One region of the Modestobacter sp. SSW1-42 genome, then DNA from elsewhere that is predicted to be linked to it. Evidence: riboswitches for the same ligand, from Rfam matches in the RefSeq annotation. Region 1 holds a riboswitch; each other region holds the start of a gene.
What was found. A riboswitch is a leader RNA that binds a small molecule or an ion and turns the genes downstream of it on or off. The one in region 1 is predicted to bind cyclic di-AMP.

Region 1 (7,727 bases):
GTCGACCCGCAGCTGCTCCTCGGAGCGGGTCATCGCGCCGTCGTCCGACGTCCGGCCGGACGTCGCGCGGTCGCCGAGCCCGGTGTGCTCCGGCGAGGTGTCGTCCAGCGCGCCGGAGCGGCCGGCCGAGGCGCTGCGGTAGTGCTCGCGCAGCGTGGTCTCCTCGGCCGGGGAGAGCCGGTCGGGCCGGGCGATCCGGGGCGCGGAGCTGACCGCGTCGGCCGACACGGTCAGCTGCAGGCGCCCGTCGGTGAGCCGGCTGCCGGTGACCGGCGCGATCACCGGCACCTCGTCGGTCTGTGGGGCGGCGTGCTGACCGCTGGTCAGGCCCACCCACGTGGGCTCGCCGGTCACGTCGTCGAGGAAGACCGTGGTGATCGTGCCCACCGGCCTGCCGTTCAGGTCGTCTGCACTGGCCCCGATGACGGGGGGCGGAGTCGGGTCACTGGCCATGCCTGTGGATGATCCAGAAACGCGCTCTTTACACATCCCGGGCGCGTCGCCGGCTCGCCGCTCGACGTCCCCCGGTGGGCGCGCGTAGCGTCCTCCGACCGTGTCTCCTCCCGCCGCGCCCGAGACCACCGCCCCCGACCCCGTCCTCACCGCCGAGCGCCGGCACCTCTCCCGGGCGGCCGACTGCCTGGCCCGGATGCGCACCGCCGCGGTCTCGGTGACCGACGCCGGCGTCGACGCCTGGGCCTCCGAGCGGCTCGGCGCCGCCCGCGCGCAGCGGCTGCTGTCCCTGGCCGCCGACCCCGGCGTGCCGGTGTTCTTCGGCCGCACCGACGGCACCGCCGAGGCCGGGCCGGACGGCGCCCCGGAGACCTTCCACATCGGCCGCCGACACGTCCGCGACGCCGCCGGCGACCCGGTGGTCATCGACTGGCGGGCGCCGATGAGCCGGCCGTTCTACCAGGCCAGCGCCGCCGACCCCCAGGGCGTGGCCCGCCGCCGCCGGTTCGGCTTCGCGGCCGGCGAGCTCACCAGCTACGAGGACGAGCGGCTGGCCGAGGGGGAATCCGGGACCGGGGAGCTGCTGCGGGCCGAGATCGAGCGCCCGCGCAGCGGCCCGATGCGCGACATCGTCGCCACCATCCAGCCCGACCAGGACGACATCGTCCGGGCACCGCTGACCGAGTCGATCTGCGTCCAGGGCGCCCCGGGCACCGGCAAGACCGCCGTCGGGCTGCACCGCGCGGCGTACCTGCTCTACACGCACGGCGACCAGCTGGCCCGCACCGGCGTGCTCGTCGTCGGCCCCAACCGGGCGTTCCTGCGCTACATCGAGCAGGTGCTCCCGGCGCTCGGGGAGGTCGCGGTCGACCAGGCCACCGTCGCCGACCTGACCGCCCGGGTGACCGTCCGCGCCCAGGACCGGCCGGACGTCGCCGTCCTCAAGGGCGACCCGCGGATGGCCGAGGTGCTGCGCCGGGCGCTGTGGAGCGGCATCAGCAAGCCCATCGACTCGGTGCAGGTGACCCTGTCCGGGAAGAAGTACCGGATCGGCGAGGAGCGGCTCAAGCGGTTCGTCGACGACCTGCGGCGGGCCGGCACCAGCGGCGTCGACGCCGACCGGCTGGTGCACTACGCCGCCGGCCGGGAGCGGCTGGCGATGTCGCTGGCCGAGTACGCCCGCCGGCTCAAGGAGGCCGGCGGCGGCAGCCCGTCGGACGCCGAGACCCGCCGGTGCGCCCGCAGCGCCGAGGTGCGCGCGTTCTGCGACGCGGTCTGGCCGGCCGTGGACGCCGCCGGGCTGGTCGCGGCGCTGCTCACCGACCCCGCGCTGCTGGCCCGGGCCGCGCGCGGGGTGCTCACCGAGGAGGAGCAGGCGCTGCTGGTGTGGTCCACCGCGCCGCGCTCGGCGAGGAGCGCCCGCTGGACCCTCGCCGACGCCGTCCTGGTCGACGAGGTCGCCGGGATGCTGGAGCGCACCCCCGGCTACGGGCACGTGATGGTCGACGAGGCGCAGGACCTCTCGCCGATGGAGTGCCGTGCGGTGGCCCGCCGGCTGGGCGCCGGGTCGCTGACCGTGCTGGGCGATCTCGCGCAGGCCACCAGCCCGTGGTCGGCCGAGAGCTGGGCGCAGACGCTCGTCGCGCTGGGCCGGCCGGAGACCTCGGTGCGCCCGCTCACCCGCGGCTACCGGGTGCCCGGCGAGGTGCTCGACCTGGCCAACCGGCTGCTGCCCACGATCGCGCCGGGGCTGGGCGCGGCCACCGCCGTCCGCCGGGACCCCGGTGCGCTGCAGCTGCGGCCGGTCCCGACGGTCGCCGGGACGCTGGCCGCGGTGGTGGCGGAGCTGGCGGCGACCGAGGGGTCGACCGGCGTCGTCTGCGCCGACACCGCGGTCCCCGACGTGGTCGCGGTGCTGGCCGCGGCCGGGCTGGACGTCGCCGCGCTGGCCGACGACGGCACCGAGCCGGCCCGGGTGGCGGTCGTGCCGGCGACGCTGGTCAAGGGGCTGGAGTTCGACCACGTCGTGGTGGTCGAGCCCGCCGCGATCGTGTCCGCCGAACCGCGCGGGCTGCACCGGCTCTACGTCGTCCTCACCCGGGCGGTGAGCAGCCTCGTCGTCCTGCACGCCGAGCCGCTGCCCACCGAGCTGGCCGGCTGAGCCGGGCGGCGGCCACCGTGCGGACCGGGCTGGCGTGGGCCGACGCCGCGCTGGCGTTCGTCCTGGAGCTGGTCGCCCTCGCGGTGCTCGCGCGGGCCGGGCACCGGCTGGGCGGTGGAGGTCTCCCCGGTGTCGCGCCGGCGGTCGCGCTGCCCGTGGTGGCGGCGGTGCTGTGGGCCCGGTTCGCCGCACCCCGGGCCGGCCGGACGTCGACGGGCCGCCGGCTGGCCGTGCAGCTGCTCGTGCTCGGCGGCGCCGCGGTGCTGCTCGGCCTGCAGGGCGCTCCGGGCTGGGCAGGCCTGCTCGGCGGCGTGGTGGTGCTCAACCTGGTCGCCGCCGCCCTGCTCCCGTCCGTGCACGCTCCGCCGGAGCGGCGTCCCTAGGCTCCGTGCATGGCCCCCTCCCTGCGCGAGACGCTGCGTGCCCCCGCTGCCCCGGTCCGGCTGCGCGGGGTCGACCCGCGCTCGACCCCGCTGGTCCCCGGGGACAAGGAGCACACCCGCGAGGTGGCCGCGGCCGAGGGCCGCCGGCTGGCCGAGCTGCAGGAGCGGCTCTACGCCGAGGGGGTCACCGGCGGGCGGCGGCGGGTGCTGCTCGTGCTCCAGGGCATGGACACCAGCGGCAAGGGCGGTGTCGTCCGGCACGTCGTCGGCGCCGTGCAGCCGCAGGGCGTGTCGGTCACCGGCTTCGGCCGGCCGACTCCCGAGGAGCTGCGGCACGGGTTCCTGTGGCGGGTGCGGCGCGCCGTCCCCGGGCCCGGCAAGCTCGGCGTGTTCGACCGCTCGCACTACGAGGACGTGCTGGCCGGCCGGGTGCGGGAGCTGGCGCCGATGCCGGTCATCGAGCGCCGGTACCGCGAGATCGTGCGGTTCGAGCAGCAGCTGGCCGACGACGGCGTGACCCTGGTGAAGGTGCTGCTGCACATCTCGGCGTGGGAGCAGAAGCAGCGGCTGCTCGCCCGGCTCGACGACTCGGCCAAGCGCTGGAAGTTCGACCCCTCCGACCTCGACGACCGCGCCCTGTGGCCGGACTACCAGCGCGCGTACGAGACGGCGCTGGAGCGCACCGGCACCGACACCGCGCCCTGGTACGTCGTCCCGGCCGACCGCAAGTGGTACCGCAACTGGGCGGTGGGCCGGCTGCTGCTGGAGACGCTCACCGAGCTCGACCCGCGGCTGCCCGAGCCCACCTACGACGTCGCCGAGCAGCGCGACCGGCTGATCGAGGAGCACCCGGTCAGCGACTGAGCGCGGGCGCCCCCCGGCGCAGCCGCTCGTCGACCGCCTCGGTGAACAGCCACCCGGCGATCAGCACGAACTGCAGCATGAACAGCCAGAAGCCGACGGCGACCACCCCGCCGACGACGGTGAGCCCGCCGAAGGGGGCGCCGAGGTCCAGCGGCAGGGCCAGGAACAGCACGAACCCCTGCAGGAACCCTGAGAGCGAGCCCGCGGTGAACAGCGCGCCGACCACCACCGCCCGCCACCGCAGCCGGCCGGCCGCGACGACCCGGAACACCCAGATCAGCGGCAGGGTGAGGGCGAACAGCACGGAGTAGTAGCCGGCCGCGAAGCCACCCAGCCCGGCCGCGAAGCCGGGGGTCTCGGCCAACCGGGCCAGCAGCCGCCCCACCAGCAGCAACGGGTAGAGCAGCAGCGGCGCCAGCACCAGCAGCGGCAGCGACGCCAGCCGGCCGCGCCAGGCGGTGAACCGGTCGTGCGCCGGGCTGAAGCGGAGCAGCGCCCGGCGCACCCCCTCGCCGTAGAGCGAGATCGGCAGCAGGGTCAGCAGCGCCCCGACCACGCTGAGCCCGGTGCCCGCCTCGGCCAGCCGGGCGACCGCGGCGGGGGCGCCCAGCTCGGCCGGCAGCACCGACGCCAGCCGCCCGGTGAGGGTGCGCACCTGGTCGGCACCGGCCACCCAGCTGGTCAGGCCCAGGGACAGCACCAGCGCCGGGACGACGGCGATCCCGGCGTAGAAGGTGAGCCCGGCGGCGATCAGCGCGGTGTCGCGGCCGCGCAGCCGGTCGCGCATGGTGGCCAGCAGGCCGCGTGCCTCTCTCGCCACCTGCACGCGCCCATGTGACCAGGTCCGGCCCGGTCGCGCCCGGGCGGGGTCGGTCAGGTCAGCGACCGGGCGAAGAAGAGCGATCCCGCGGCGTCCTCGCCGAGGTAGTGGCCGAAGGCGCCGACCGGGGTGTAGCCGGCCGCCGTGTACAGCCCGATGGCCTCCGGCTGCCGGGGCCCGGTCTCCAGGCGCAGCGTGGTCCAGCCGCGGGCCAGCGCCTCGGCCTCCAGCCCGGCCAGGACCAGCCGGGACACCCCGCGCCCCCGGGCCGCCGGGACGACGTACATCCGCTTGACCTCGGCGGCGCCGGGCTCCAGCGCCCGCAGCGCCCCGCAGCCCAGCGGCGTCCCGTCGTCGTCGCGGGCGACGAGGACGACGGCGACGTCGTCGGCCGAGGGCGGGACGCCGGGCTCGCCCTTGCCGTCGTAGCGGGCCCGCCGCTCGTCCTGCTGGGCGGTGGTCAGCTGCTGCACGACCGGGTCGTCCCAGGCGGCGGGGGAGAGGCTCGGCACGTCCCCGATCATGGCGGTCCGGGCTGCACCTGCTGCAGCAGCCCCCAGACGAACTGCGCCCGCGCTCCGGGCAGGTGCACCTCCCAGCGGGTGGGCACGCGGGGGTCGACGACCTGCGCGCCGGGCAGTCCGGCCACGTCACCGACCACGTGCGCCCACACCCGCAGGTCCCCGGGCGCCGCGGGCGGCACCGGGGAGCCGGGTGCGCGCACCAGTTGCCCGTCCAGGACCGGGCCGCCGCGGACGGTGACCACCTCCCAGCGCAGGTGCGGCCACAGCGGCAGCGGCCACCGGCGGACGTCGAGGACCGCGTCGCCGGAGCGGCGCTCCTCACACTCCTCGGGCGGACCGAGGACGGCGGCGTACCGCGACACGCCGTGCGGCCCGTTCGCCGAGTGCTGCAGCGACTGCCAGCGGCGGTGCGCCTCGCGGGCCTCGGCACGGTCCGCGGACAGCCGCGGCAGGGCGTCGATGACCAGGTCAGGCCGCAGATCTGCCATCCGGCGGAGCAGCACGAGACAGAACTCCCGCCGTCCCAGGCCGCGCATCCGGCGAGCCTGTCACGCTTGGTGAGCGTGTCCTGGCACACGCCAGGAGTTTCTGCACAAATTGCGCCCGACCGTTTGTCATCTCCCGGTCACACGCTTACGGTGGGCGACGGTCCGGACGGGCACCTCAGCCCCCTCCCGGGGAGCGACCGCCTGGACCGCCGCCGAACCACAGCGGCCCGTGCAGCACGGCGGGCCAGTGGACCGGGGACCCACCGCAGCACTGGGGTGAAGCTCCTCGCGACCCGTACGGGCCGCGTGGTGCCGGGCGTCTTCCCGCCCGAACCCGTCAGCTAACTCGGTAGGCGGCGAGTGGAAGAAAGGAAACACCCGCCTCACATGGCGAGTTCGCTCAACTCTGCGCGCCGTCGGTCCACGACCGCCGTCCTGATCTCGCTGGCCGCCGCCGGCGTCGTCTCCCTCACCTCCCTTCCCGCGTCGGCCGCTCCCGAAACGCCGGCGAACTCGCAGGAGGCCGCGGCCCTCATCGCCGCCCGTGGCAACGACCTCGAGGTCGTCACCGAGCAGTTCCACGCCGCCACCGACGCACTGACGGCGCAGCAGCAGGCCGCCGCACAGGCAGCCGCCGCCGTCGTCGACGCCGACGCAGCCGTGGGCACCGCGCGCGAGAAGGTCACCGAGGTGGCCCGCAGCGCCTACACCGGTGACCGGCTGGACACCCTGCAGGCCATGCTGACCAGCACCTCCGCCGACGAGATGATCGACCGCGTCGGCACGCTGGACACCATCGCCGACCACAACAACGAGGTCCTGGGGGCAGCCGAGCAGGCGACCCAGACGGCCGCCCAGGCCAAGGCCACCGCCGACCAGGCCGCCGCCGCCGCCCAGGCGCAGGTCGAGCAGGTCGCCCGCCAGCAGGCCGACCTCGAGGCGCAGATCGCCGCCTACCAGGCCGACTTCGAGCGGCTGACCGCCGAGGAGCAGGAGCGGGCCCGCCGGCTCGCCGAGGAGCAGGCCGCAGCAGCCGCCGCGGCCGCCCGCGCGCAGCAGGCCGCCGCCGAGGCCGCTGCCGCCGAGCAGGCCGCCGCAGCCAGCTCCAGCGCCTCGAGCGCACCGGCCGAGCGCCGGACCCCGGCTGCCTCCCGTGCCACCCGGTCCGCCACCGAGCCGGCCCCGGCCCCGGTGCCGGCCGCTGCCTCCGCCCCTGCCGCGGCGCCCGCCCCGGTCGCGGCTGCGGCGCCCGCCGGCGGCGGCAGTGGTTCCGGCCAGGCTGCCGTCGCCACCGCGATGGCCCAGCGCGGCAAGCCCTACGTGTGGGGCGGGAACGGTCCCGGCTCCTTCGACTGCTCCGGCCTGGTGAAGTACGCCTACGCCGCCGCCGGGGTCAGCCTCCCGCGCAGCAGCAGCCAGCAGGCGACGGTCGGCCGCGCGGTCTCCCGCGGCGACCTGCAGCCCGGCGACCTGATCGCCTTCGGCAGCCCCGTCTACCACATCGGCATCTACATCGGGAACGGGCAGATGGTGCACGCCCCGACGAGCGGTGACGTGGTGAAGGTCGCCCCCATCGACGCGGTGGGCGCCATCACCGCCATGCGCCGCGTCGGCTGACGCAGATCGCACGACCCCGGTGCCCCGGCCGCCACACGGCGTCCGGGGCACCGGTGCGTCCGGGGTGGGCCGGTCCGGGCACACAGGGAGCCCGGGCAGGATGAGCGCCACCGACCGCACGACCCGAGGAGCTCCGTGCCCGCCGTACTGACCGATCCGCGCACCGTCGCCCGCGCCTTCCGCGTCGTCGCGGTCGCCGAGGCCGTGACCTGGGTGCTCCTGCTGGCCGGGATGTTCGTCAAGTGGGTGCTCCGGACCTCCGAGGTGGGCGTCCAGCTGGCCGGCCCGGTGCACGGCGCGGTCTTCGTGGTCTACGTCGCGGTCACCCTGCTGGCCTGGCGGGTGCTGCGCTGGTCGCCGGGCACGGCGTTCCTGGCGCTGCTGGCCTCGATCCCGCCGCTGTGCACGGTCTGGTTC
Region 2 (7,497 bases), on a different contig from region 1:
CCCGTCCCGCTACGTCCCATCAAACGCAGCAAACGAAGCAACCGCAACAGTTATCGGCGGCTGAGGCTGTGGTGTGACCCGACCGGATGACAAGCTCGATCGCTGTGCGGGCGCAGCGAGGTGATGAGCTCCTGCAGCTTCTAGCGTCGGTGAGTGCCCTACCCGCCGCGGCCGCAGCTGCGGCCCTTGCCGGAGTTCGCCGGTACCCGGGACGCCGCCCACCCGCTGCTACAGGTTCGGCTGGAGACCTTCATCGTCGCCTCCTACCGGGATGGACGCTCGCTGCGCGAGATCGCCGAGCTGGTCGACCGGTCCCAGACCGCGGTCCGCAAGGCCCTGGACAAACATCAGGTGCCCCGCCGGCCAGCAGGCGCACGCCCGGTGGCAGACCAGTAGAGGTGTCCCCGCCGGTCCTGCAGCTGAGAACCCCGGGCCGCCCGATTCAAGAACTCCGGTCAACAGCCGATCCAAAAAGAACAGCGGGGCCACTCGGGGGGCGTCGCTTCAATCGGTGCGGTGGGCAACAACAGCTCGGTTATCGCAGCGGCGTTCTGGCGGTCTCAGGCGACCGATGCCCGCAAAGGCTCCCGACTGAAGGCGGGTGGAGACACCGGCGCAGCCCCGCGGAAGGCCAGACCACCGACCTCAACACCCCGGCGGCGCCGGAGACCGCCACAGACAGCACCACCGAGGACGCCGGACCCGGCGCCTCCGACTCCAGGGGAGGCCACGGATGAGCAAGGACAAGACCACGAAGGACGACAAGCCGGCGGACGAGGACGGCGCCAAGGGCGGCAAGAAGAAGCTGCTCATCATCGGGCTGGTCGCCGTCCTGGCGATCGGTGCCGCGGTGTACTTCTTTGTCTTCAGCGGGAGCGGTGAGGCCGAGGCCGAGCCCGCGCCGGAGGCCGGCACCGTGGTGCTCGCCGTCGAGCCGGTGGCGATCAACCTGGCCGGCGGCAGCTACCTGAAGCTGGGCTTCACGCTGCAGATGTCGGCGGCCTATGACCTGAACGCCGGTGGCGGGCACGGCGGTGGCGGCAAGCCGGACGGCTCGAAGGCGTTGGACATCGCGATCTCGCAGTTCTCCGGCGTGACCCTGACCGACGTGCAGGCCAACCGCGAGGCGATGAAGGCCCACTTCGAGGAGGCCGTCATCGAGGCCTACCACGGGGATGTCTACGAGCTCTGGTACACGGAGTACGTCACTCAGTGAAAGGACCCCTAGCCGTCCCGCCCAAGCTGATGCGCCGCACCTGAAGCATCGCGCCTGGCAGTCCACCCCGCGCCTCTCACGAGGGGCTGTCCCGTACCAGCCGGTGCCGGCTCCCCGGCGCCGGCTGGTCGGCGGTGGGGTCTTCATCTACTGCCTCGACCTGGAGGAGCGAAAGGATGCATCCGTCGGGGGTGGCTGGTTACCGAGGGCTCGCGTCAGCCCTAGCCACTTCCGATTCATGGAAGTATCTTCTCACTTATGAGAAGTAAGTCTCCGTCGCTGATGCCGATCTTCCGGTCGCAGCAACAGGCGGAGCTGCTGACTCAGCTGCATCTGCACCCAGACGCCCAGTACGCCCTCAGCGAGCTGGCGCAGGCGGCACGAGTTCCGCTGAGTACCGCGCACCGGGAGATGGCTCGCCTGGTCGACACTGGCCTGGTCGTCAGCCGCAGTGTCGGCCGCACCCGTCTCTACCAGGCCGACGCCGGTCATCCCGCCGCCCGTGCACTGACCGAGCTGCTGACTCTCACCTTCGGCCCGGCCCAGGTGATCGGCGAGGAGTTCGTCGAGCTGCCTGAGGTGGACTCGGTGCTGCTGTTCGGGTCCTGGGCAGCTCGGTACGCCGGGCAGGACGGCCCACCGCCGGCTGATATCGACGTTCTGATCATCGGCACCCCGCACCGCGCGGCGGTCTACGCCGCCGCCGACCGGGCCGCCGCGCGTCTGCGGCTCCCGGTGAACCCGGCGCTGCGGACACCGGACCAGTGGCGGGCCGCTGAAGACGCACTCGTCGACCAGGTGCACCGCTCCAGCTACTTGACGGTCATCCAGCGCGCCGCCAACCCATCCTCGGAGGCGGCGGCACCGCCGCTGACGGGGATCGGTGAACGGCGATGACCAGCTGGGCCAAGGGCGCAGCGGAGGTCGAGCAGCTCATCGCCGACCGGGAGCTGCAGCGGGCGCCCGGCGCGCAGCTGGCCGCGCAGGCGACCTTGGATCGAGCGCGCCAGCTGCTTACGTCGGCCGGCACGTTGCTGGAGACCGATCCGGGTACCGCCTTCATAATCGCCTACGACGCCGCCCGTCAGGCCGGGGCTGCTGTGCTCGCCCAGCAGGGTCTGCGGGCCACTCACGAAGGTGGCCACATCGTGGTCGAACGCGCACTGCGCGCGCAGTTCGAACCGGGATTCACCGACTTCGGCTACCTGCGCCGTCGCCGCCACGAGTTGGAGTACCCCGGACCCACGGGGCCGGAGATCACCAGTGTCGATGAAGCCCGCCAGGCGCTGACCGATGCCACCGCCATGGTCGAGGCCATTGCCCAGCTGCTGCCTGCACTCGACATCTTCTGAGCTGGCGCGCCTGAGCATGGGGGCGGGTCTGTCGTGCGGAGGCAGGCCGAAGTAGTTGGCCGGCGTTACCGACCTGTGACAACTATCTAGCTTCGTAGTATCGTCTTGCCCGGTCCGAGTGAGCCACGACCTCGCCCCGAGGTCCTCACCCGGACCCCGTCGAACTGCCACCGCTCGCGGTGGCGGACCGGGGACCCATCGTTCCCCTGGGGTGAATCTCGACCGGCCACCGTGCCGCCGCGAGTAGGGCTGTCTCCGGCCCGAACCCGTCAGCTAACTCGGTAGACGGTGAGGGAGAACGGAGCCCGTCGCGTTGGCGACATCGCACGACGTCTTGCACGACCCTGCCCGTCATCGGCCCCACCCGGGCCGGCCCCGCTGGCGCACCCCAGCGCTCGCATCAGCCCTGTCCGTGAGCGCGGCGTTATTGCTGGCTCTCACCGGCCCCGCGGCCCAGGCGGCACCCGGAGCGCCGGCCGCAGCGAGCCAGCCCGAGCTCGCCGCGGCCGAGGCCGCGCTGCGCGACGTCGAGGAGTCCGTGGCGGCAGCCGAGGAGAACCTGCAGCAGCTCACCGTGGAAGCCGAAGCTGTCGCCGACCAGAGCCTGGTCGCCCAGGCCGAGCTGGTCACCGCCCGGCAGCAAGCCGACGCCCGCGTCGCGGAGCTGACCGCTGCCGCCGCGGCCGTCGACCGGGCCCGAGCCGACGTCGCGGCCCTGGGCCGGCGGAGCTACATGGGCGCGGATGCCTATGGCGCTGCCTCGGCGTTCCTCGGCGCGGCCAGCCCCGATGAGGTGCTCGATCGGGCCGCCACCCTAGACCACCTCGGGGAGGCCCGGGCCGAGCAGCTCCAGCAGCTCGAGGTCGTCCAGGTCCAGCAGCAGGCAGCGACCGAGGCGGCCAAGGCCGCGGTGGACGCCCGCGATGCGGCCGCCCAGGCCGCCGCGGAGGCCGAGCGGGTCGCCAACGACAAGCTCGCGGCCGCGCAGCAGACCTACGACGCCGCCGTGGGGGAGAGGGCCGCGCTGGAGCAGCAGCTGCAGCAGGCCCGGGAGCGGCTGGCCACCCTCGCCCGTGAAGCGGCAGCCGCAGCAGCTGCCGAGCAGGACCGCAGCGCCGCAGTCGCGGCCGCAGCAGCTGCCGAGCGGGCCGGTAGCGCCTCGATCCCCGCCGCACCTGGGACGGCCAGCGGGGCCACCGCACCGGCCGAACGGGGCAACCAGGCGGCCTCCCGTGGAAGCGAGCGGAGCGCCGCCGGCACCGGCATCCCGACCACCGGCCGGGTCACCTCCTGCTACGGCACCCGCTCGGGGACCATGCACAACGGCATGGACATCGCCGCCCCGATCGGCACCCCCATCTACGCCCCCGCCGATGGCGTGGTGCTCCAGGCCGGTCCCGCGTCGGGCTTCGGGTTGGCCGTCTACCTGCAGCACGCCGATGGCTCGATCACCCTCTACGGCCACATCGACAGCTACTCCGTCGCCGCCGGCCAGCGGGTGACCGCGGGGCAGCAGATCGCCGCCGTCGGCAACAAGGGCCAGTCCACCGGCGCCCACCTGCACTTTGAGGTGCACCAGGGCGGGCTGTACGTCAACCGCACCAACCCCGTTCCGTGGCTCACCGCCCGCGGCCTGTCGATGGGCGGTGGCTGCGGCTGACCACCCAGCGGGGCCATGGACAGCTGAACCGGTGGCCCCGCCGGGTGATCGGTACTGACGTATCGCCGTGCCCACCCCCCGCCGGCGCGCCGTGAGCGTTTGCAGCGCAGGTGGCCCGTGGCCGAGGAGATAACCCCAGGCCACGGGCCGCCAGCGGCAGGGGGCCCCGGCAGCTGATCAGCAGGCCGGCCGCCAGCTGCCTGACCGGACCGGGTGCTCCAGCTCAGCACCGGCCGCCCATCGAGACCCCGCGGGCGGCCAGCCAGGAGATGGGGTCCACCGCACCGGTGTGCAGACCAGCGGTGTTGACCTGGAAGTGCAGATGCGGACCGGTGGACTGCCCCTTGTTGCCCACCTCGGCGATCACCGTGCCGGCCGACACCCGCTGCCCGGCAGTCACGAAGTAGTCGTTGATGTGCCCATAGACCGACACTGACCCGTCATCGTGCTGCAGGTAGACCGCCAGCCCGTACCCGCTGGCCTCCCCGGCGCGGACCACCCGGCCGGCGGCGGCGGCATAGATCGGGGTGCCGATCGGGGCGGCGATGTCCACGCCGTTGTGCATGACCCCCCAGCGCATCTCGAAGCACGTCGTGAACCGGCCACCGGTCGGGGCCACGCCGCCGCCGGTCACCGGCCGCGGTGCGGGAGCATCGGCGATGTCCGGGGCCGGAGCTGGCTTGGGCCCGGCGGCCGGCTCCGCTGGCTTGGCAGCCGGGGTGCCCGCCTTGACCTGGGGCGTGGTCTGCGCCGCTTGCTTGGACGGCGAGGTGGCCTGTGCTGCCGCCCTGGCCGTGGCGGCGGCCTGCGCCGCCGCCTTGGCGGCCGCGGCGGCCTGAGCCTCAGCCTCGGCCTTCTCCCGCGCCTGCTGCTGCTGCCACGCCTGGTAGGCGTTGCGCTGCCCCTGCAAAGACAGGAGACGGACCTGAGCTTCCTGCAGCTGCGTCTCGATGGTGGCGCGCTGAGCGGCGAGGGCGTCGGCGGCGGCCTGGAAGACCGCGACCTGCTCATCGGCCGCCGCCTTGGCAGCCGAAGCCTGCTCGGCGGCCTGGGCTCGATCGGCGACCGCCGCCCGTGCCCGGGTGTCGGCGTCGACGTGGGCGGTCTCGGCGATCCGCAGGCTCTCCAGCGTGGCGGTGCGCTGATCGGCCAGCAGACGCAGCGTGGCGGCTCCCTCCAGCAGCTGGTCCGGCCCGGTGGCGCTGAGCAGCGCGGCGATGCCGCTGAGGTCCCCGCTGGACATGTACCGCTCCCGCCCCACGGTGGCCACGTCGGCCCGGGCCAGGGTCACCGCCTGCTGCGCGGCCCGCAGCTCGGCCGCGGTCACCACCGCCTGCTCTTCAGCGGCCTCCAGCTCTCCCTGGGCGATGCGGTCGGCCTCGCTGACCGCCTCGGCCTGGACCATCACCCGCTCGAGGTCGCTCTCCGCGCCGGACAGCAGCCCGGCCAGGCGGCCCACCTCGGCGGCGGCCTGCTCCTGACTGGACTGAGCTGCGCTCAGGTCCGCGTCGCTGGGGTTGCTCGGTGCGGCCTGAGCCGAGGCGGCCAGGGGACCGAAGGAGACCGCGGCCACGGCCAGAACGAGCCCCACCGTCCACAGCCTGACCGGCCGCTGCAGGGCGCGGCCGCGACCGGGGCGCACTCCTGCCGGTGAGACGACGCTCCGCTCGGACCGCTGTTGCGGCCGGTCAGCAGCCCTCTGGCGAGGGAGGTTGCTGAACCCACCGCGGCGAAGGTGTCCGGTGCACATCGGCTGTCGTCCTCACATCCCATTGCTACTACTGGTCGTAGTTGCAACGGCAGTAAGGGTGTTCGTCTTGAGGGGGAGAGGCCGCTGTTCAGAGAAGGGCTCGCGGGAAGTGAGTGGATCAGGTGACCGCGCACAGCACGATGTTGAAGCCCAGCCACGTGGTCGCCGCGGGAAGAAGCAGCGCCCCGGTCGCCATCGCCAAGGTCCCCGGCCAGCGGAGAAGATGGCTCATGCGCCACGGGTCGGTGGTTTCCAGCCGGCTGATGCGCAGCTCGGTCAGGCGGGAGGCCATGGCCAGCCCGAAGGGGAGGACCGGCTGTCCGGTCATCCGGCGCAGCGCGACCTGAACGGCCTCGGGCCCGCACCGCCGCGCTGCGTGGGCATCGGCGGCGAGCTCCACCAGGTCCCGAATGGCGGCCGGCGCTGCGCGCAGCAGGGGGCACCAGGGGAGGGCGGCGGCCAGTGTCTCAGCGATCGTCACCAAAGCGTGGTGGTGGCCCCGTAGGTGTGCACGCTCATGCTCCAGCGTCGCTGCGACTGCCTCCGGTGGCAACTGCGCCCGCAGCCCATCCGAGGCGATGATCACCCCGGGACGACCGCTGATGGACATGGCCATCGCCCGGTGGTCAGCGACCCACAGCGGCTCACCGGCCGAGGAGCTCGAGGCCAGCAGTCGCAGCTGCTGTACATGCGGGGCGTGCCGCCGGACCGACCGCACGCGCTTCAGCACCGCTCTGCCCAGGCGCACCACGATGGTCGCGGCCATGATCAGGCTGATGCCGGCGACCGTCTGCTGCCAGGCAGGCACGGTGCCCGTGGTGACCGCGGTCCAGCAGCCCCCCACCAGTTGGATGAGCCCACTGGCCTCGTGCTGGTCCATCGGCAGGGCGAGCAGGCCGATCATGGCCAGGGTCGAGGCGACCAGCCCGACAGACAACAGCGACCAGCCCACCAGCAGGATCGTGGGATCCACCCGCCGCTCAGCCAGCCACAGCAGCGACCGGTGCCCGTAGAGACCCAGAGCGGTTCCGGCGGCCAGAACAGCGAGCATGCCGATCATGAGGTCGCTGCCCGCCGCTCGAGCGCCTCACGCAACACCAAGGACTCCTCATCGGAGGCCGTCTCGGCGAAGTGCAGCAGCACCGACCGGGGATCGTCTGAAGCGTCCAGGATCTCCCGCAGCGAGGCCGCCGCCGCACCCTGGCGCGTCACGGTCGGGCGGTAGCTGAACGCCCGACCCACCGGCTCCCGCTCCACCAAGCCCTTGCGCAGCAGGTTCCCCAGCACGGTCATCACGGTGGTGTAGGCCAGACTGCGTTGCGGCGGCATCTTCGCCAGCACCTCGCGCACGGTCAGCGGGGCGTCGGTGGACCACAAGACGTCCATCACGGCGGCCTCGAGCTTGCCCAAGTGAGGCATGGCCGCTCCTCACTTCTCCTGGGTCAACACGGTCCGGCAGCGCTGCGCGAGGCCACAGTGTGGCCTGCGGGTTCATCTGGATGAGTCGTCATCGTATGAG
Region 3 (7,727 bases), on a different contig from region 1:
CCGCGAGGTGATCCTGTCCACCTGGACGCGGCCCGCCCCGGCCGAGGTCGAGCGCCGGGTGCAGGTGTGCCGCCGCCGGCAGGAGGTGCTCGACGGCGACCGGGCCGGCGGCGCGCTGCAGCTGTCCGCCGTCCTGGACGAGTCCGTGCTGCGGCGGTGCGTCGTCCCCGGCGACCCGGCCCGGGACGCCGCGGTCCGGCGCGGCCAGCTCCAGCGGCTGGCCACCGTCGCCGTCCGGCCGGGCGTGCGCCTGCAGGTGCTGCCGTTCGCCGCGGGGCTGCCCCCGGTCACCGCCGGGTCGTTCTCGGTGCTCGACTCGCTCGCCACCGCCACCGCCGACGTCGTCTACCTGGAGAACAAGACCCGGATCTCCTTCCTCGACGCCGAGGCCGAGGTGCACCGCTACACGCAGGCCTTCGACCTGATCAGCCGGATGGCGCTGGGCCCGGCGGAGTCGCTGACGATGATCGAGGCCGAGCTGGCTGCGCTGCCCGGCTGACCGGGAATGCCCCGCGGTGTGGGACGGTTCCACCGGCCAGTAGTTGCACTCTCAACCACCAGCGCGAGGAGCACGCCATGCAGTTCGGGGTCTTCACCGTCGGCGACGTCACGCCCGACCCGACCACCGGCCGGGCACCCACCGAGGCCGAGCGCATCAAGGCGATGATCGCCATCGCGCTCAAGGCCGAGGAGGTCGGGCTCGACGTCTTCGCCATGGGCGAGCACCACAACCCGCCGTTCGTGCCCTCCTCCCCCACCACCGCGCTGGGCTACATCGCCGCGCGCACCTCGACCCTGCAGCTGTCGACGGCCACGACGCTGATCACCACCAACGACCCGGTGAAGATCGCCGAGGACTACGCGATGCTGCAGCACGTCTCCGACGGCCGCGTCGACCTGACCCTGGGCCGGGGCAACACCGGCCCGGTCTACCCCTGGTTCGGCAAGGACATCCGCGACGGCATCCCGCTGGCGGTGGAGAACTACCAGCTGCTGCGCCGGCTGTGGCGCGAGGACGTCGTCGACTGGTCGGGGCAGTTCCGCACCCCGCTGCAGGGCTTCACCTCCACCCCGCGCCCGCTGGACGGCGTCCCGCCGTTCGTCTGGCACGGCTCGATCCGCAGCCCGCAGATCGCCGAGCAGGCCGCCTTCTACGGCGACGGCTTCTTCCACAACCACATCTTCTGGCCCAAGGAGCACACCCAGCGGATGGTCGAGTACTACCGCCGCCGGTACGCCCACTACGGCCACGGCGACCCCGACCAGGCGATCGTCGGCCTGGGCGGGCAGGTGTTCATCCGGAAGAACAGCCAGGACGCCGTCCGGGAGTTCCGCCCCTACTTCGACAACGCCCCGGTCTACGGCCACGGCCCGTCGCTGGAGGACTTCAGCTTCCAGACGCCGCTGACCGTCGGCTCGCCCGAGCAGGTGATCGAGCGGACGCTCGGCTTCCGCGACTACGTCGGTGACTACCAGCGCCAGCTGTTCCTCATCGACCACGCCGGCCTGCCGCTGAAGACCGTGCTCGAGCAGCTGGACATCCTCGGCGAGGAGGTCGTGCCGGTGCTGCGGCGGGAGTTCGCCGCCCTCAAGCCCACCCACGTGCCCGACGCCCCGACCCACGCCTCGCTGGTGGCCGCCGCCGGCGGCGCGCACGACACCACCGTGCACGCCCTGGACGACGTCACCGGCCGGACCGTGGAAGGGGCGCAGGCCTGATGGGCACCCGCACCCTGGCCGTGCTGAGCGCCGGCCTGAGCGTCCCGTCGTCCACCCGGCTGCTGGCCGACCGGCTGACGACGGCGACCGTGGCGGCGCTGCGGGCGCGCGGCGAGGGCGCGACGGTCGAGGTCGTGGAGCTGCGTGCACACGCCCACGACCTCGCCGACGCCCTCGTCACCGGCTTCCCCAACGCCGAGCTCCGGACGGCGGTCGACACGGTGGTGGGCGCCGACGGGCTCATCGCGGTCACCCCGGTCTTCTCCGCCAGCTACAGCGGCCTGTTCAAGACGTTCTTCGACGTCCTGGACAACGAGGCGCTGACCGGCAAGCCGGTGCTGATGGGGGCGACCGCCGGCAGCCCGCGGCACTCGCTGGTGCTCGAGCACGCCGTCCGCCCGCTGTTCTCTTACCTGCGGGCGGTCACCGTGCCGACCGCGGTGTTCGCCGCCGCTGACGACTGGGCCGGCGGCGGGGTCGACCAGACGCTGGCGGCCCGCATCGAGCGGGCCGCCGGCGAGCTGGCCGGGCTGGTCGCCGGGCAGCCGGTGACCAGCCGACCGGCCGACCCGTTCGCCGACCCGACGACGTCGTTCGAGGACCTGCTCAGGGGGCAGTGACCCCCACGGGGGCGGTGGCCGGACCGTCGGCCGCCGCCTCCAGCTCGGCGACGACGATGCGGCGCATGCCCAGCATCGCCTGCATCGCCCGGTGGGCCCGCTCGGGGTCGCGGTCGCCCAGCAGCTCGGGCAGCCGCACCGGCACGACCTGCCACCAGAACCCGTAACGGTCCCGGAGCCAGCCGCACATGCTCTCCTCGCCGCCCTCGGACAGCGCGTCCCAGTAGTGGTCGACCTCCTCCTGGTCGGCGCAGGAGATCGAGAGGCTGACCGCCCACGAGGCGACCTGCCCCGGACCGCCGTTGAGCCCCTGGTAGGGCTGACCGTCGAGCGTCCACTCCACGACGAGCGCCGAGCCGTCGGGGTTGCGGCGCACCGAGCTGACGGCCGAGTTCGGGAAGACCGACGTGTAGAACGCGGCGGCCTGCTCGGCCTGGCCGTCGAACCACAGGCAGGGTGTCTGGACGGGCATGGGAGGTCCTCTCCTCGTGGGTGTGCAGAGGAGACCACCCGCGGACGCCGAACTCATCGGCGTCCGCGCCCGGCGCTCAGCCGACCTTGATCGCCGAGACGTCGAACTCGATCTGCACGCGGTCGCTGACCAGCACGCCGCCGGTCTCGAGGACCGCGTTCCAGGTCAACTGCCAGTCGCTGCGCTTGATCGCCAGCGCACCCTCGAAGCCCACCCGGGTGTTGCCGAACGGGTCCTGCGCCGAGCCGGTGAGGGTGAAGTCGACGGACACCGACCGGGTGACGTCCTTGATGGTCAGGTCGCCGGTCACGCGGTAGACCTCGTCGTCGACCTGCTCGACGTCGGTGGAGGCGAAGCGCATCTCGGGGTAGCGCTCGACGTCGAGGAAGTCCGGCGAGCGCAGGTGCGCGTCCCGGTCGGGCGTGCCGGTGTCGATGCTGGCGGTGGCGATGCGCAGGTCGACGCTGCTGGCCATCGGGTGCGCCGTGTCGAGGTGGGCGGTGCCGGAGAACTCGGTGAACGCACCGCGGACGGTGGTCACCATCGCGTGCCGGGCCCGGACGCCGATCCGGGTGTGCGCGACGTCGACCGTGTAGTCGCCGGTGACGTCGGCGAGGGCACTGGTGGCGGCGTCGAAGTCCGTCACCGATCCCTCGGGTGCACGGTGCTTGCCCACGTTGCGCGCTCCTGGAGTCGGTGGGTGGAACGCGTCGATCGTGCACGACGGGTCCGACACCGGGAAGAGGGGGCCCGCTCCCGGTCCGGTCAGTACCAGCCGGTGGACTTCGAGTGGGACCAGGCGCCGCACGGCGAGCCGTAGCGCGAGTCGATGTAGATCAGCCCGGCGTCGATCTGGCGGTACCCGTCGGAGGTCTTGGCGATCCCGGTGCCCTTCCAGGTCGAGTCGAGGAACTGCGGGATCCCGTAGGCGGTGCTGCTCGGGTTCTGGGCGTTCGGGTTCCAGCCGCTCTCCTTGCCCCAGAGGTTCTCGAGGCAGGAGAACTCGCTGCTGCTGCCGCCGAGCTGGGCCCGGGCGTAGTCCTGGAAGGAGCCGGCCCGGCCCGAGGAGCTGCCGGCCGGGGCCTCGGCGGCAGCGGGCTCCGGGGCGGGCGCGGCAGTCGGCGCGCTCTTCTTCGTCGTCGCCGTCTTCGCGGCCGCCGCGGCCTGGGCGGCGGCGGCCTCCTCGGCGGCCTCCGCCTCCGCCGCGGCCTCCGCCTCCGCGGCGGCCTGGGCCTCGGCGGCCAGACGCGCCTCCTCGGCGATCCGGGCCTCCTCCGCGGCCTTGGCCTCGGCGGCGAGCCGGGCCTCCTCGGCGGCCTTGGCGTCGAGCACGGCCTGGTCGGCGGCGGCCTGCGCCTGGGCGGCGGCGGCCTGCTCGGCCTCGCGCTGGCTGCGGTTGCCGGCCAGCTCCCCGAGGCGCTCGCCGATCCGGCCCTGGGACAGCGTCACGTCGGCCTGGGAGGAGCTGAGGCCGAGCTGCGCGGCGACGCTCACCGGCTGGGCGGCAGCGTCCGCGAGGGCGTCCTCCTGGCCGACGGTCAGCACGTTGACCATGATCGCGCCGGCTGCGGCGACGGCGAGGTACAGCGCGGGACGGCGGAGCCCACCGGGGGGCAGCCGACGGCCGGTGCGCGGCGTGGCCACAGGGCTCGCCAGGACGGCGGTGGCCGGGGCGTCGGCGGCCGCGACGTCGAGGACGTCGGTGGCCGGGGACTGCTGGTGCGAGGCGCGCGCGATGGAGCGACGGGACATCGAGGGGGTGGACTCCGTGGTCTTCCGCGGCCGCCTACCGGGTTAGCTGACGGATTCGGGCGGGAAGGCGCCCTACGCGCACCGGGCGGGAGGCCCGGAGCGAGATTCACCCCAGTGCTGCGGTGGGTCCCCGGATCGCTGCTGGCAGCGACTCGGCGGCATCCGGTGCGGGCTCCCCGGGTGGGGACCTGACGTCCGACCGGACTCGGCCACGGTAGAGCCCGTGACGTGGTCGTGACAATCCCCGGATCGCGATTTGTGAGGATCTGCCACGTTTGACCAGGTGGGGAACGGGTCAGTCGGCGGTCTGTGACGGACGGCTCAGGGCAGCCGCCACACCGTCGTCCGGCGGACCTCACCACCGTCGGCGTCCGGGACGTCGTAGGCGGCCTGCTCCAGCAGCCCCTCCTTCGGCACGTAGGCACGGCCCGGGTCGCCGATGAACACGGCGGCGCCGCGCAGCCAGGCGGTGCCCAGGAAGGGCAGCACCCGGGCGGTCATGTCCCGGTCGTAGCAGACGTCACCGGCCAGGACGACGTCGACGTCCGGCGGGTCCTCGCCCAGCACGTCGCCGACGACCTCGACCCCGGTGACCCCGTTGAGCTCGGAGTTCAGCGCGATCGCCGCGTGCGAGTACGGGTCGATGTCACTGGCCACGACGCTGCCCGCCCCGGCCAGCAGCGCCGCCACGGCGACCAGCCCGCTGCCGGCGCCCAGGTCGAGCACCCGGCGGCCGGCCACCAGCTCCGGGTGGTCGAGCACGTGCCGGGCCAGCGCCTGCCCGCCGGGCCAGGCGGCGGCCCAGAACGGCGGGTCCTGACCGGCGCCCCCGCCCTCGGTCTCCATCGCCTCCCACAGCGCGACGACGTCGTCGGCGACGTGCAGCTGCACCTCGGGCACCAGGGTGGGCCGGGCGGGCGTCGTGTGCGCCCGCAGGAAGGACGGCGGGACCGCCCGCTGCTCCGGCACCGGGTTCAGCCCTCGCCGCCGTCGCGGACGACGGTGACCGCGCACGGGGCGTGCCGGGTGACCTGGTCGCTGACCGAGCCCAGCAGCAGCCCGGCGAAGCCCCCGCGCCCGCGCGCGCCGACGACCAGCAGGTCCGCGCCCCGGGCGGCCTCGATCAGGGCCTGCGCCGGGGCGGCGTGCACCACGTGGCAGGTGACGCCGGCGGCCCGCTCGGCGCCGAGCACGGCGACGACGTCGGCCTCCAGGTCGGCCTGGACGGCGGCCTCGTAGTCGGCCAGCGGCGGGACGTAGCCGGGCTCCCAGCTGGCCGGCTGTGGCGCGGTGACGATCCGCCAGGCCCGCACGACGTGCAGCGGCCAGGACGCGCGCTCGGCGAGAGCGGCGGCCCAGACCAGCGCGTCGCGCGCGTGGTCGGAGTCGTCGTGCCCGACCACGACCCCGCCGGTGACGGCCGCCTCGGTGGCCACGGTGTCGGTCTCGGTGCCGGTCAGCTCGGCGGCCGCCTCGTCCCGCTCGGCCTCGAGTGCTGCGTCCGCCCGGGTGTTGCCTGCCTGGTCGCTCACGACGTCCTCCTGTGCCGGTCCACCTGCCCGGCCGCGGCCGGGCGCCAGGACGCCCTGGCCTGCACAGCCTGTCCTACCGCACCGGCGGCCGTGCTCCCAGGTGCCGGTGGACGGTTCGAAGATCACCTCGGATCGCGCACGGGGCCGCGGTGCTCTTGACTGGACGACGACCGGCGGCAGCCCCTGCCGCCCGCACCGAGGAGGAGGACGAGGTCCGTGGAGCACTTCACCATCGCCACCGTCGCCGAGCAGAGCGCCGACTTCCGCCGGGTCCTCTGGACCGGCGAGCACACCCAGCTCGTGATCATGACCATCCCCGTCGGTGGTGAGATCGGCGAGGAGGTCCACGAGGTGGACCAGATCCTCACGTTCGTCAGCGGCACCGGGACGGCGAAGGTCGGCGGCCAGGAGAAGAAGGTGGCCCAGGGCGACCTGGTCGTCGTCCCGGCCGGCAAGAAGCACAACTTCCTCAACACCGGGGTCAACCCGCTGGTGCTCTACACGGTCTACGGCCCGCCGGAGCACGCCGACAAGGCCGTGCACAAGACGAAGGAGGAGGCCGACGCGCTCGAGGAGGCCGGCAAGGACGAACCGCCGACCGAGGGCTGACGCCGGCGCCTGGGGCAGAGGGGGCAGGCTGGTCGGGTGACCGCACAGCCCGGCGTCTTCGCTCTCGGCACCCCCGAGCACTGCTACCTCGAGCTCGACCTCGAGCCCGGCCGCACCGCGGAGGACCTGGTCCGCGGGGTGGCCGGGCTCACCGGCCCGCTGTCGACGACCGGCGGCGTCAACGTCGTCGTCGGGTTCCGGCCCGAGCTGTGGGCCGAGGTCGCCCCCGACGACGCCCCGGCCGATGCCGCCGGCTTCACCGAGGACCTGGTCGGCCCCGGGCGGTTCCGGATGCCGGCCACCCAGCACGACGCCTGGGTGTGGGTCGCCGGGGGCAACCGGACCGCGGTGTTCGACAACGCCCGCGCCGTGCTGGCCGAGCTGGCCGGCGTCGCGCACGTGGCCGCGGAGGTGACCGGCTGGCTGTACCAGCACGACCGCGACCTCACCGGGTTCATCGACGGCACCGAGAACCCGTCGCTACTGACCGCCGCCGACGTCGCGACCGTCCCGGCGGGCGAGCCCGGCGCCGGGGCCAGCGTCGTGCTGTACCAGCTCTGGCGGCACGACACCGCGACCTGGGAGTCGATCGGGGTCTACGGCCAGGAGATGAACCTGGGCCGCACCAAGGCCGACAGCGTGGAGCTGCCCGCGGACGTGATGCTGCCCAGCGCGCACGTCGCCCGCACCACCGTCGAGGTGGACGGCGAGGAGCGGCAGATCTTCCGGCGCAACGTCGCCTACGGCGGCGTCACCGACCACGGGACGGCGTTCGTCGGCTTTGCCCGGGACCGCTGGCGGCTGCACGAGATGCTCCGCCGGATGGCCGGGGTGACCGACGGCATCCGGGACGGGCTCACCCACTACCTCACCCCGCTCACCGGGGCGTACTACACCTGCCCGTCGATCGACGCGCTCGCCCGCCTCGCCCCACCCGACGAGGACTGAGCCCGCCGGTGACCGAGGCCCGGCCCGAGCCGGAGGGCGGCGACCCGGCGTGCTGGCTGGACCGGGTGTGCCCCG
Region 4 (7,727 bases), on a different contig from region 1:
TCGTCCTCGGTCAGCACCTGCACCAGCCGGGCACCCACCGGGACCGGCAGCGCCGTGGGCACCAGCCCGGCGCCGCCGCCGACCAGCAGCGGGGCGATCGACAGGTCGAGCTCGTCGACCACACCGGCGTCCAGCGCCGCGGCGAACAACGCCGGACCGCCCTCGCAGAGCAGCTGCTCGTGGCCGCGGTCGGCCAGGGCGTCGAGCGCGGACGGCAGGTCGACGTCGTCGTCGCCGCAGACCAGGACCACGACGCCGGCGGCGGCCAGGGCCGCGAGCCGGTCGGGGTCGGCGGCCGCGCAGGTCACCAGCAGGGTCGGGGTGACCGCGTCGGTGACGAGCTGGTCGTCCGGTGCCAGGGACGCGCGCCGGGACACGATCGCGACCGGCGCCACCGGGGGCCGCCCGAGCGCGGCGCGCAGCCGGCCGACCGCGGAGTCCGGCAGCACCGGCCGGTAGCCCTCGGCGGCCGCGGTGCCCGCGCCGACCAGCACGGCGTCGGTCAGCGCGCGGAGCGTCCGGAACACCCGGCGGTCACCGGGGGAGCCTAGCCCGCCGCTGCGCCCGTCGACGCGGACGGCGCCGTCGAGCGCGGCGACGAAGTTCACCCGCAGGTGCCGGCCCGCCACGAGCCGGTACGCCCCGGCCAGCTCGGCCTCGGTGCCGAGCGGGCCGGGGTCGGGCAGCAGCCGCTGCACGGGTCAGCGGCGGGTGGACAGCACCGCGGCGCTCTCCGCCGGGAGGGTCACCACGCCGCCGTCGAGGGTGGGCATCTCGCCGCTGGCGAACAGCACCTCGTCGGCGTCGACGTCCAGGTCGATCTCGCGCGGGGAGTCGGACAGGTTGGCCACCACCCGCAGCGAGCCGCGGCGGACGACCAGCCAGCGGTCGGCGTCGTCCCAGCTGACCGCGACGGCGGTGAGGTCGGGGTCGACCAGGTCGGGGTGCGCCCGGCGCAGCGCGATCAGCGCCTTGTGCACGGCGAGCACGTGCGCGTGCGGCTCCTCGGTGAGCTCGGACCAGTCCAGCTTGGACCGGGTGAAGGTCTCCGGGTCCTGCGGGTCGGGCACGACGTCGGCGTCCCAGCCGTGCTCGGCGAACTCGCCGATCCGGCCCTCCGCGGTGGCCTTGCCCAGCTCGGGCTCGGGGTGGCTGGTGAAGAACTGCCACGGCGTCGAGGCGCCCCACTCCTCGCCCATGAACAGCATCGGGGTGAACGGGCTGGTGAGCACCAGCGTCGCGCCGACACCGAGCAGGCCGGGGGAGAGGGAGGCCGAGATCCGGTCACCGACCGCGCGGTTGCCGATCTGGTCGTGGTCCTGCAGGTAGCCCAGGAACTTCCAGCCCGGCAGCGCGTTCGTGTCGACCGGGCGGCCGTGGTGCCGCCGGCGGAAGCTGGACCAGTCGCCGGCGTGGAAGAAGGCGCCGGTGAGCACCTTCGCCAGCCCGCCGAGGCCGCCGGCGGCGAAGTCGGCGTAGTAGCCCTGCGCCTCGCCGGTCAGCTGGGTGTGCAGCGAGTGGTGGAAGTCGTCGCTCCACTGCGCGTCCAGGCCCTTGCCGCCGGCCACGCGGGGCGTGACGAGCGAGGGGTCGTTGAGGTCGCTCTCGGCGATCAGCGTCAGCGGGCGGCCCTCGGCGACGGAGAGCTTCTCGACCTCCTGGGCCATCTCCTCGAGCACGTGGGTGGCCCGCTCGTCGACCAGCGCGTGGACGGCGTCGAGCCGCAGCCCGTCGACGTGCATGTCGCGCAGCCACATCAGCGCGTTGTCGATGATGTAGCGGCGGACCTCGTCGGAGTCGGGGCCGTCCAGGTTGATCGCGTTGCCCCAGCTGTTCGCACCCGCGGCGAAGATGGGGAAGAACTCCGGCAGGTAGTTGCCCGAGGGCCCGAGGTGGTTGTAGACGACGTCCTGGATGACGCCGATGCCGCGCTGGTGGCAGGCGTCGACCAGTCGCTGGTAGCCCGCCGGGCCGCCGTAGCTCTCCTGCACCGCGTACCAGGCGACCCCGTCGTAGCCCCAGTTGTGGGTGCCGTTGAAGCCGTTGACCGGCAGCAGCTCGACGAAGTCGACACCCAGGTCGACCAGGTGGTCGAGGTTGCGGACGGCGGCGTCGAACGTCCCCTCGCGGGTGAAGGTGCCCACGTGCAGCTCGTAGACGACGCCGCCGGCGAGCGGGCGGCCGGTCCAGGCGCGGTCGCCCCAGCTGTAGGACGACGGGTCGTACCGGCGGGACAGGCCGTGGACGCCGTCGGGCTGGCGGCGGGACCGGGGGTCGGGGCGCGCCGGCTCGGTGTCGTCGAGCAGGAAGCCGTAGTCGGACTCGGGCTCGGCCGGCGCGGTCACCCGCCACCAGCCGGCGTCGTCCCGCTCCATGTCGTGCACCTGCCCGTCGAGCTGGAGGCGCACCCGCTGGGGCAGCGGGGCCCAGACGGAGAACTCGACGGGCTGGGGCATGGAGGACCTCCGGAGCGGTGGTGCGGGGGAGTGGGAGAGCGGCTGGATCATGCCCGCCCACACGCGGTCGAACCGTCGCCCTCGTCACCGGGTGCCCGGGACGGCGAACGGCCGGGCACCCCCACGCTGGGGTGCCCGGCCGTTCGTGCCGTGCGGGTCCGGGGCAGGCCCGGCAGGTGGGTCAGACGGCGAGCAGCTGACCGACGTGGATCATGTTCGGGTTGCTGACGATGCCGCGGTTCTTCGCGTACAGCGACTGCCAGGAGGTGCCGTTGGCGGCCGCGATCTTGCCGAGGGTGTCGCCCGGCTTGACCGTGTAGTTGCCAGCGGCCGGCGCCTGGCGGGTGGAACGGGTGGCGGCGGCGTTCTTGCGCTCCGCGGACGCCTTGGGGGCGGCCTTCGGGGTCGCGGCCTGGGCCTTGGGGGCAGCCTGCGCCTTGGGGGCGGCCTGGGCCTTCGGGGCGGCCTTGGGCGCCTCGGCCTTGGGGGCGGGGGCGGCCTTCTGCTCGGCCACGGCGGTGGTGCCGCCGGTCAGGCGCTTGCCGCAGGTCGGCCATGCGCCGACGCCCTGGCCGACGAGGACCTTCTCGGCCACGGCGATCTGCTCGGCGGCGGAGGCCTGGTCGGCGCGCGGCGCGTAGGCAGTGCCGCCGTAGCCGGCCCAGGTGCTCTGGGAGAACTGCAGGCCGCCGTAGTAGCCGTTGCCGCTGTTGATGCTCCAGTTGCCGCCCGACTCGCACTGGGCGACGCCGCTCCAGTCGTGCTCGGCGGCGGATGCCGTCGCGGTGCCGATGCCGACCGAGGCACCGAGACCGAGAGCGGCGGCCCCGACGGTGACCACGCCGCCGCGCAGGGCACGACGGACGAGGGCCGGACGGGACTGAGAGTGCTTGGACATGCGTGTTCCTCCGATCACCGCCTGCGAGGTGAGCTGTCGGGTTCGGGCGATCGGTGCCCGGCCGCAGATCTGCGGCTTCACCCCGTAGACGCGCGGCGCTGGGTGGGCGGCGCGTCGGATGTGGGTCCCCCGCCCCCGTCCGGAAGGGTCTGGTTGAGGTCACCGGCGGACGGGGCTGAGCGGTCCGGTGCCGCGCTCGGCCAGGAAGGCCCGAACGCGAGGACGACGGTAGGTGGACAACTGCCAACTGGCGAGCGGCGTGTCGCAGATCGACGGCGCGTCGCGCCGAGAATGTGGCGACATGCGCAGTATCGCGTGCGCTCCGAGACCGTTCCGTTACAGACGGTCGACAAATCGACTCCTCGACATGTGGCGGGGACCGGGCTCCGCCAAGGGCCCGGGCACCATCTGTTGCGGGTGTCCGCGTCAGCGCGCACGACCGGTGGTGCCGCGAACGGGTGGGTGCCCCCGACGCGCACCGGCCCCCTCGACGTGTCGTCGAGGGGGCCGGTGATGCCCTGTGGCCGGGAGGCCGCGGGACCTCGCGTCAGTCGCGGACGAGCAGCGCCACCGGCAGCGCGGAGAGCAGCTCGCCGAGCGGGATGCCCGAGGCGTCGGAGACGACCCGGGTGCCGGTGAGCAGGTCCCGCCACGCCCCGGTGGACAGCGCGAGCGTCGTGTCGCCCCAGCCGGTGGTCGCCAGCCGGGCCGGCAGCCGGGTGGCCACGGTCACGACGTCACCGCGGTCGAACGCGACCACGTGGTCGGCGGCCGCGCCGGTGGCCGTCAGCGGGGTGTACCCGGCGAAGGCCTCCGGGTGGTCGCGGCGGTGCCGCAACGCGCGGGAGACCACCAGCAGCTTCGCGGCACCGGTCTCGTCGACCTCCGGCACCCACCCGCCGTCGAGCCGCGCGAGCAGGTCGCGCCGCAGGTCGTAGTCGACCGGACGGCGGTTGTCCGGGTCGACCAGCGAGAAGTCCCACAGCTCGGTGCCCTGGTAGACGTCGGGCACCCCGGCGATGGTCAGCTGCAGGAGCTTCTGCGCGAGCGAGTTGCTGTACCCCAGCGGGGCGATCCGCTGCACGAACGCGGTGATCTCGGCGTTCGTGGTGGCGTCGTCGAAGGCGGCGTCGACCAGGGCGTGCAGCTGGTCCTCGAACTCCTGCACCGGGTTGGTCCAGGTGGTGGAGGTGCCGGCCTCGCGGGCGGCCTTCTCCACGTAGGCGTGCGCCCGCTCGCGGGACAGCGGCCACGCGCCCACCAGGTTCTGCCACACCAGGTGCGCGAGGGAGGCGTCGGCCAGCGGGTGCCGGGCGATGAGGCCCCGGACCAGCGCGGCCCACTCGTCCGGGAGCTCGGCCAGCACCGCCAGCCGGCTGCGGACGTCCTCGCTGCGCTTCGTGTCGTGCGTCGACAGCGTCGTCATGGACGCCGGACGGCGCTCCGCGCGGCGCTGCTGCGCCTCGTGGAACGCAGCGACCGTCGTCCCGAACTGCGCCGGGTCGCCGCCGACCTCGTTGAGCGCGACGAACCGCGCCCACCGGTAGTAGGCGCTGTCCTCGACGCCCTTGGCCATGACCGGGCCCGAGGTCTGCTCGAACCGGGTGGCCAGCTCGGTGCCGGCGCTGCCCAGCAGGGGGTGCAGGGCGTCGACGGCGGCGGCCAGCTCCGGTCGCCGCTCCTTGACCGCGGCCACCGTCTCGTCGAGGTGGGCGCGGCCGTCGGGCAGGTAGCTGCGGTAGACCGGGAAGCTCGCCAGCAGCTCGGCCAGGCCCTCGGTCACCTGGTCGGCCGGCACGCCCGGCAGGTCGCCGACGATGCGCTGCAGCCGGGCCACCTCCGAGCCGAGCATGCCGTCGGTGACCTCGCGCTTGCAGTCGTGCACCAGCTGGGCGTAGTCGACGGGCCCGCCGGCCAGCTCGGTGTCCAGCGCGGTGAACGCCGCCTCGCCGGCCGGGTCGACGAGCACCTCGTCGACCTCGGACAGGGCGTCGTAGCCCGTCGTCCCGGCGGTCTTCCAGGAGCCGGGCATCTCCTCGCCCGGCTCGAGGATCTTCTCCACGACGGTCCACCGGTCACCGGTGGCCTCGGCCAGCCGGTCCAGGTAGCCCTTCGGGTCGGCCAGACCGTCGGGGTGGTCGATCCGCAGCGCGTCGACCGAGCCGTTCTCGACCAGCTCGACGATCAGCGCGTGGGTGGCCCGGAAGACCTCCGGGTCCTCCACACGCAGGCCGGCGAGGGTGTTGATCGCGAAGAACCGGCGGTAGTTCAGCTGGTCGTCGGCGCGCCGCCAGTCGACGAGCTCGTAGTGCTGGCGGTCGTGCACCTCCTGCGGGGTGCCCTCGCCGGTCCCCGGGGCGATCGGGAAGCGGTTGTCGTAGTAGCGCAGCTCCCCGTCGACGAGCTGCAGCTCGGAGACGTCGTCCGCGCTGCCCAGGGTCGGGATGCGGATCCTGCCGCCGCCGAAGTCCCAGTCGATGTCGAAGGCGTCGGCGTGCGCGCTGTCGCGGCCGTGCTGGAGCACGTCCCACCACCAGCCGGACTCGTGCGCGTCGGCCACGCCCATGTGGTTGGGCACCAGGTCCAGCACCAGGCCGAGGCCGTGCTCGTGCAGCTGGGCCACGAGCCGGTCGAAGCCGGCCCGCCCGCCGCGCGGCTCGTCGATGTGCGCGTGGTCGGTGGTGTCGTACCCGTGCGTGCTCCCCGCCGCCGAGCGCAGCAGCGGCGAGGAGTACGCGTGGGTGACGCCCAGGTCGGCCAGGTAGCCGGCCACCGCCGCGGCGTCGTCGAGGGTGAAGTCGGCGGTCACCTGGAGCCGGTAGGTGCCCGCGGGCACCTCCCGCCGTCGGTTCGCGTCGGTGGCCGGCCCGGTCACGGCGCGGCCTGCAGGACGACGGTGGCGCGCGGGGCGATGGTCAGGGTCTCGCCGGCCTTCACGGTCACCGGCTCGACCTCGCCCAGCTCGGCGGTGTCGACGACGACCGTCCAGCCCTCGGCGTAGTCGTCGCTGGGCAGCGTGAACTCGATCGCCTCGTGGTGGGCGTTGAAGGCCAGGTAGAAGCAGTCGTCCACCAGGTCCTCGCCGCGCTCGTCGGTCTCGCGGATGCCGTGGCCGTTGAGGTACATGGCCATCGACTTGGCGTAGCCGGCGTCCCAGTCCTCGTCGCTCATCAGCTCACCGGCCGGCGTCAGCCAGGCGATGTCCTGGACCGGGTCGCCCTCCTCGCGGCGCACCGGACGGCCGTGGAAGAACCGCCGGCGGCGGAACGTCGGGTGGTCGGTGCGCAGCTTGGTGACCAGCTTGGTGAACTCGAGCAGGCCCTCGTCGACGTTCTCCCAGTCGATCCAGGTGATCTCGTCGTCCTGGCAGTAGCCGTTGTTGTTGCCGCCCTGCGTGCGGCCCAGCTCGTCGCCGTGCAGCAGCATCGGGACGCCCTGGCTGAGCATCAGCGTGGCGATGAAGTTGCGCCGCTGCTGCCCGCGCAGCGCCAGGATCTCGGCGTCGTCGGTCTCACCCTCGACGCCGCAGTTCCAGCTGCGGTTGTGGCTCTCGCCGTCGTTGTTGCCCTCGCCGTTGGCCTCGTTGTGCTTCTCGTTGTAGGAGACGAGGTCGTTGAGGGTGAAGCCGTCGTGGGCGGTGACGAAGTTGATGCTCGCCACCGGGCGCCGGCCGGAGTGCTGGTAGAGGTCGGCCGAGCCGGAGATGCGGCTGGCGAACTCGCCGATGGTGGCGTCCTCGCCGCGCCAGAAGTCGCGGACGGTGTCGCGGTACTTGCCGTTCCACTCGGTCCACAGCGCCGGGAAGTTGCCGACCTGGTAGCCGCCGTCGCCGATGTCCCAGGGCTCGGCGATGAGCTTGACCTGGCTGACGATCGGGTCCTGGTGGCAAAGGTCGAAAAAGGCCGACAGCCGGTCGACCTCGTGGAACTGGCGGGCCAGGGAGGAGGCCAGGTCGAAGCGGAAGCCGTCGACGTGCATCTCGGTGACCCAGTAGCGCAGCGAGTCCATGATCAGCTGCAGCGACTGCGGGGTCGCGACGTTCAGCGAGTTCCCGGTGCCGGTGGTGTCCATGTAGTACTGCTTGTCGTCCTCGACGAGGCGGTAGTACGCCGCGTTGTCGATGCCGCGGAAGGACAGCGTCGGGCCCATGTGGTTGCCCTCGGCGGTGTGGTTGTAGACCACGTCGAGGATGACCTCGATGCCCGCCTCGTGCAGGGCCCGGACCATGCCCTTGAACTCCTGGACCTGCTGGCCGTCGGTGTCCTGCGCGTACTCGTTGTGCGGCGCGAAGAAGCCGATCGTGTTGTAGCCCCAGTAGTTGCGCAGGCCCTTCTGCAGCAGGGTGTCGTCCTGCACGAACTGGTGCACCGGCA

Region 2: linked by a shared signal. The riboswitch ahead of ACGBYP_RS21135 (M23 family metallopeptidase) and the one ahead of ACGBYP_RS09380 (C40 family peptidase) in region 1 are both predicted to bind cyclic di-AMP.
Region 3: linked by a shared signal. The riboswitch ahead of ACGBYP_RS13475 (transglycosylase SLT domain-containing protein) and the one ahead of ACGBYP_RS09380 (C40 family peptidase) in region 1 are both predicted to bind cyclic di-AMP.
Region 4: linked by a shared signal. The riboswitch ahead of ACGBYP_RS14220 (transglycosylase family protein) and the one ahead of ACGBYP_RS09380 (C40 family peptidase) in region 1 are both predicted to bind cyclic di-AMP.

What each region holds. Positions count from the first base shown of each region.
Region 1 is NZ_JBISCA010000002.1:836,765-844,491, reverse strand. Features, by position in the region: gene ACGBYP_RS09415 (YsnF/AvaK domain-containing protein) at 1-453, opposite strand, end outside; gene ACGBYP_RS09410 (HelD family protein) at 554-2,614, shown strand; gene ACGBYP_RS09405 (YrdB family protein) at 2,632-2,997, shown strand; gene ACGBYP_RS09400 (PPK2 family polyphosphate kinase) at 3,007-3,861, shown strand; gene ACGBYP_RS09395 (YhjD/YihY/BrkB family envelope integrity protein) at 3,851-4,687, opposite strand; gene ACGBYP_RS09390 (GNAT family N-acetyltransferase) at 4,735-5,193, opposite strand; gene ACGBYP_RS09385 (hypothetical protein) at 5,202-5,741, opposite strand; cyclic di-AMP (ydaO/yuaA leader) riboswitch at 5,894-6,064, shown strand; gene ACGBYP_RS09380 (C40 family peptidase) at 6,081-7,310, shown strand; gene ACGBYP_RS09375 (DUF3817 domain-containing protein) at 7,446-7,727, shown strand, end outside.
Region 2 is NZ_JBISCA010000007.1:64,473-71,969, forward strand. Features, by position in the region: gene ACGBYP_RS21115 (helix-turn-helix domain containing protein) at 154-396, shown strand; gene fliL (flagellar basal body-associated protein FliL) at 734-1,216, shown strand; gene ACGBYP_RS21125 (winged helix-turn-helix domain-containing protein) at 1,499-2,113, shown strand; gene ACGBYP_RS21130 (hypothetical protein) at 2,110-2,568, shown strand; cyclic di-AMP (ydaO/yuaA leader) riboswitch at 2,716-2,870, shown strand; gene ACGBYP_RS21135 (M23 family metallopeptidase) at 2,981-4,228, shown strand; gene ACGBYP_RS21140 (peptidoglycan DD-metalloendopeptidase family protein) at 4,452-5,819, opposite strand; gene ACGBYP_RS21145 (M56 family metallopeptidase) at 6,097-7,038, opposite strand; gene ACGBYP_RS21150 (BlaI/MecI/CopY family transcriptional regulator) at 7,035-7,397, opposite strand.
Region 3 is NZ_JBISCA010000003.1:653,755-661,481, forward strand. Features, by position in the region: gene ACGBYP_RS13450 (helix-turn-helix domain-containing protein) at 1-499, shown strand, start outside; gene ACGBYP_RS13455 (LLM class flavin-dependent oxidoreductase) at 577-1,719, shown strand; gene ACGBYP_RS13460 (FMN reductase) at 1,719-2,339, shown strand; gene ACGBYP_RS13465 (VOC family protein) at 2,326-2,811, opposite strand; gene ACGBYP_RS13470 (YceI family protein) at 2,888-3,487, opposite strand; gene ACGBYP_RS13475 (transglycosylase SLT domain-containing protein) at 3,577-4,563, opposite strand; cyclic di-AMP (ydaO/yuaA leader) riboswitch at 4,580-4,731, opposite strand; gene ACGBYP_RS13480 (class I SAM-dependent methyltransferase) at 4,885-5,532, opposite strand; gene ACGBYP_RS13485 (universal stress protein) at 5,538-6,095, opposite strand; gene ACGBYP_RS13490 (cupin domain-containing protein) at 6,312-6,704, shown strand; gene ACGBYP_RS13495 (Dyp-type peroxidase) at 6,741-7,652, shown strand.
Region 4 is NZ_JBISCA010000003.1:814,337-822,063, reverse strand. Features, by position in the region: gene ACGBYP_RS14230 (dihydrofolate reductase family protein) at 1-698, opposite strand, end outside; gene treZ (malto-oligosyltrehalose trehalohydrolase) at 702-2,456, opposite strand; gene ACGBYP_RS14220 (transglycosylase family protein) at 2,638-3,354, opposite strand; cyclic di-AMP (ydaO/yuaA leader) riboswitch at 3,358-3,519, opposite strand; gene treY (malto-oligosyltrehalose synthase) at 3,902-6,229, opposite strand; gene glgX (glycogen debranching protein GlgX) at 6,226-7,727, opposite strand, start outside.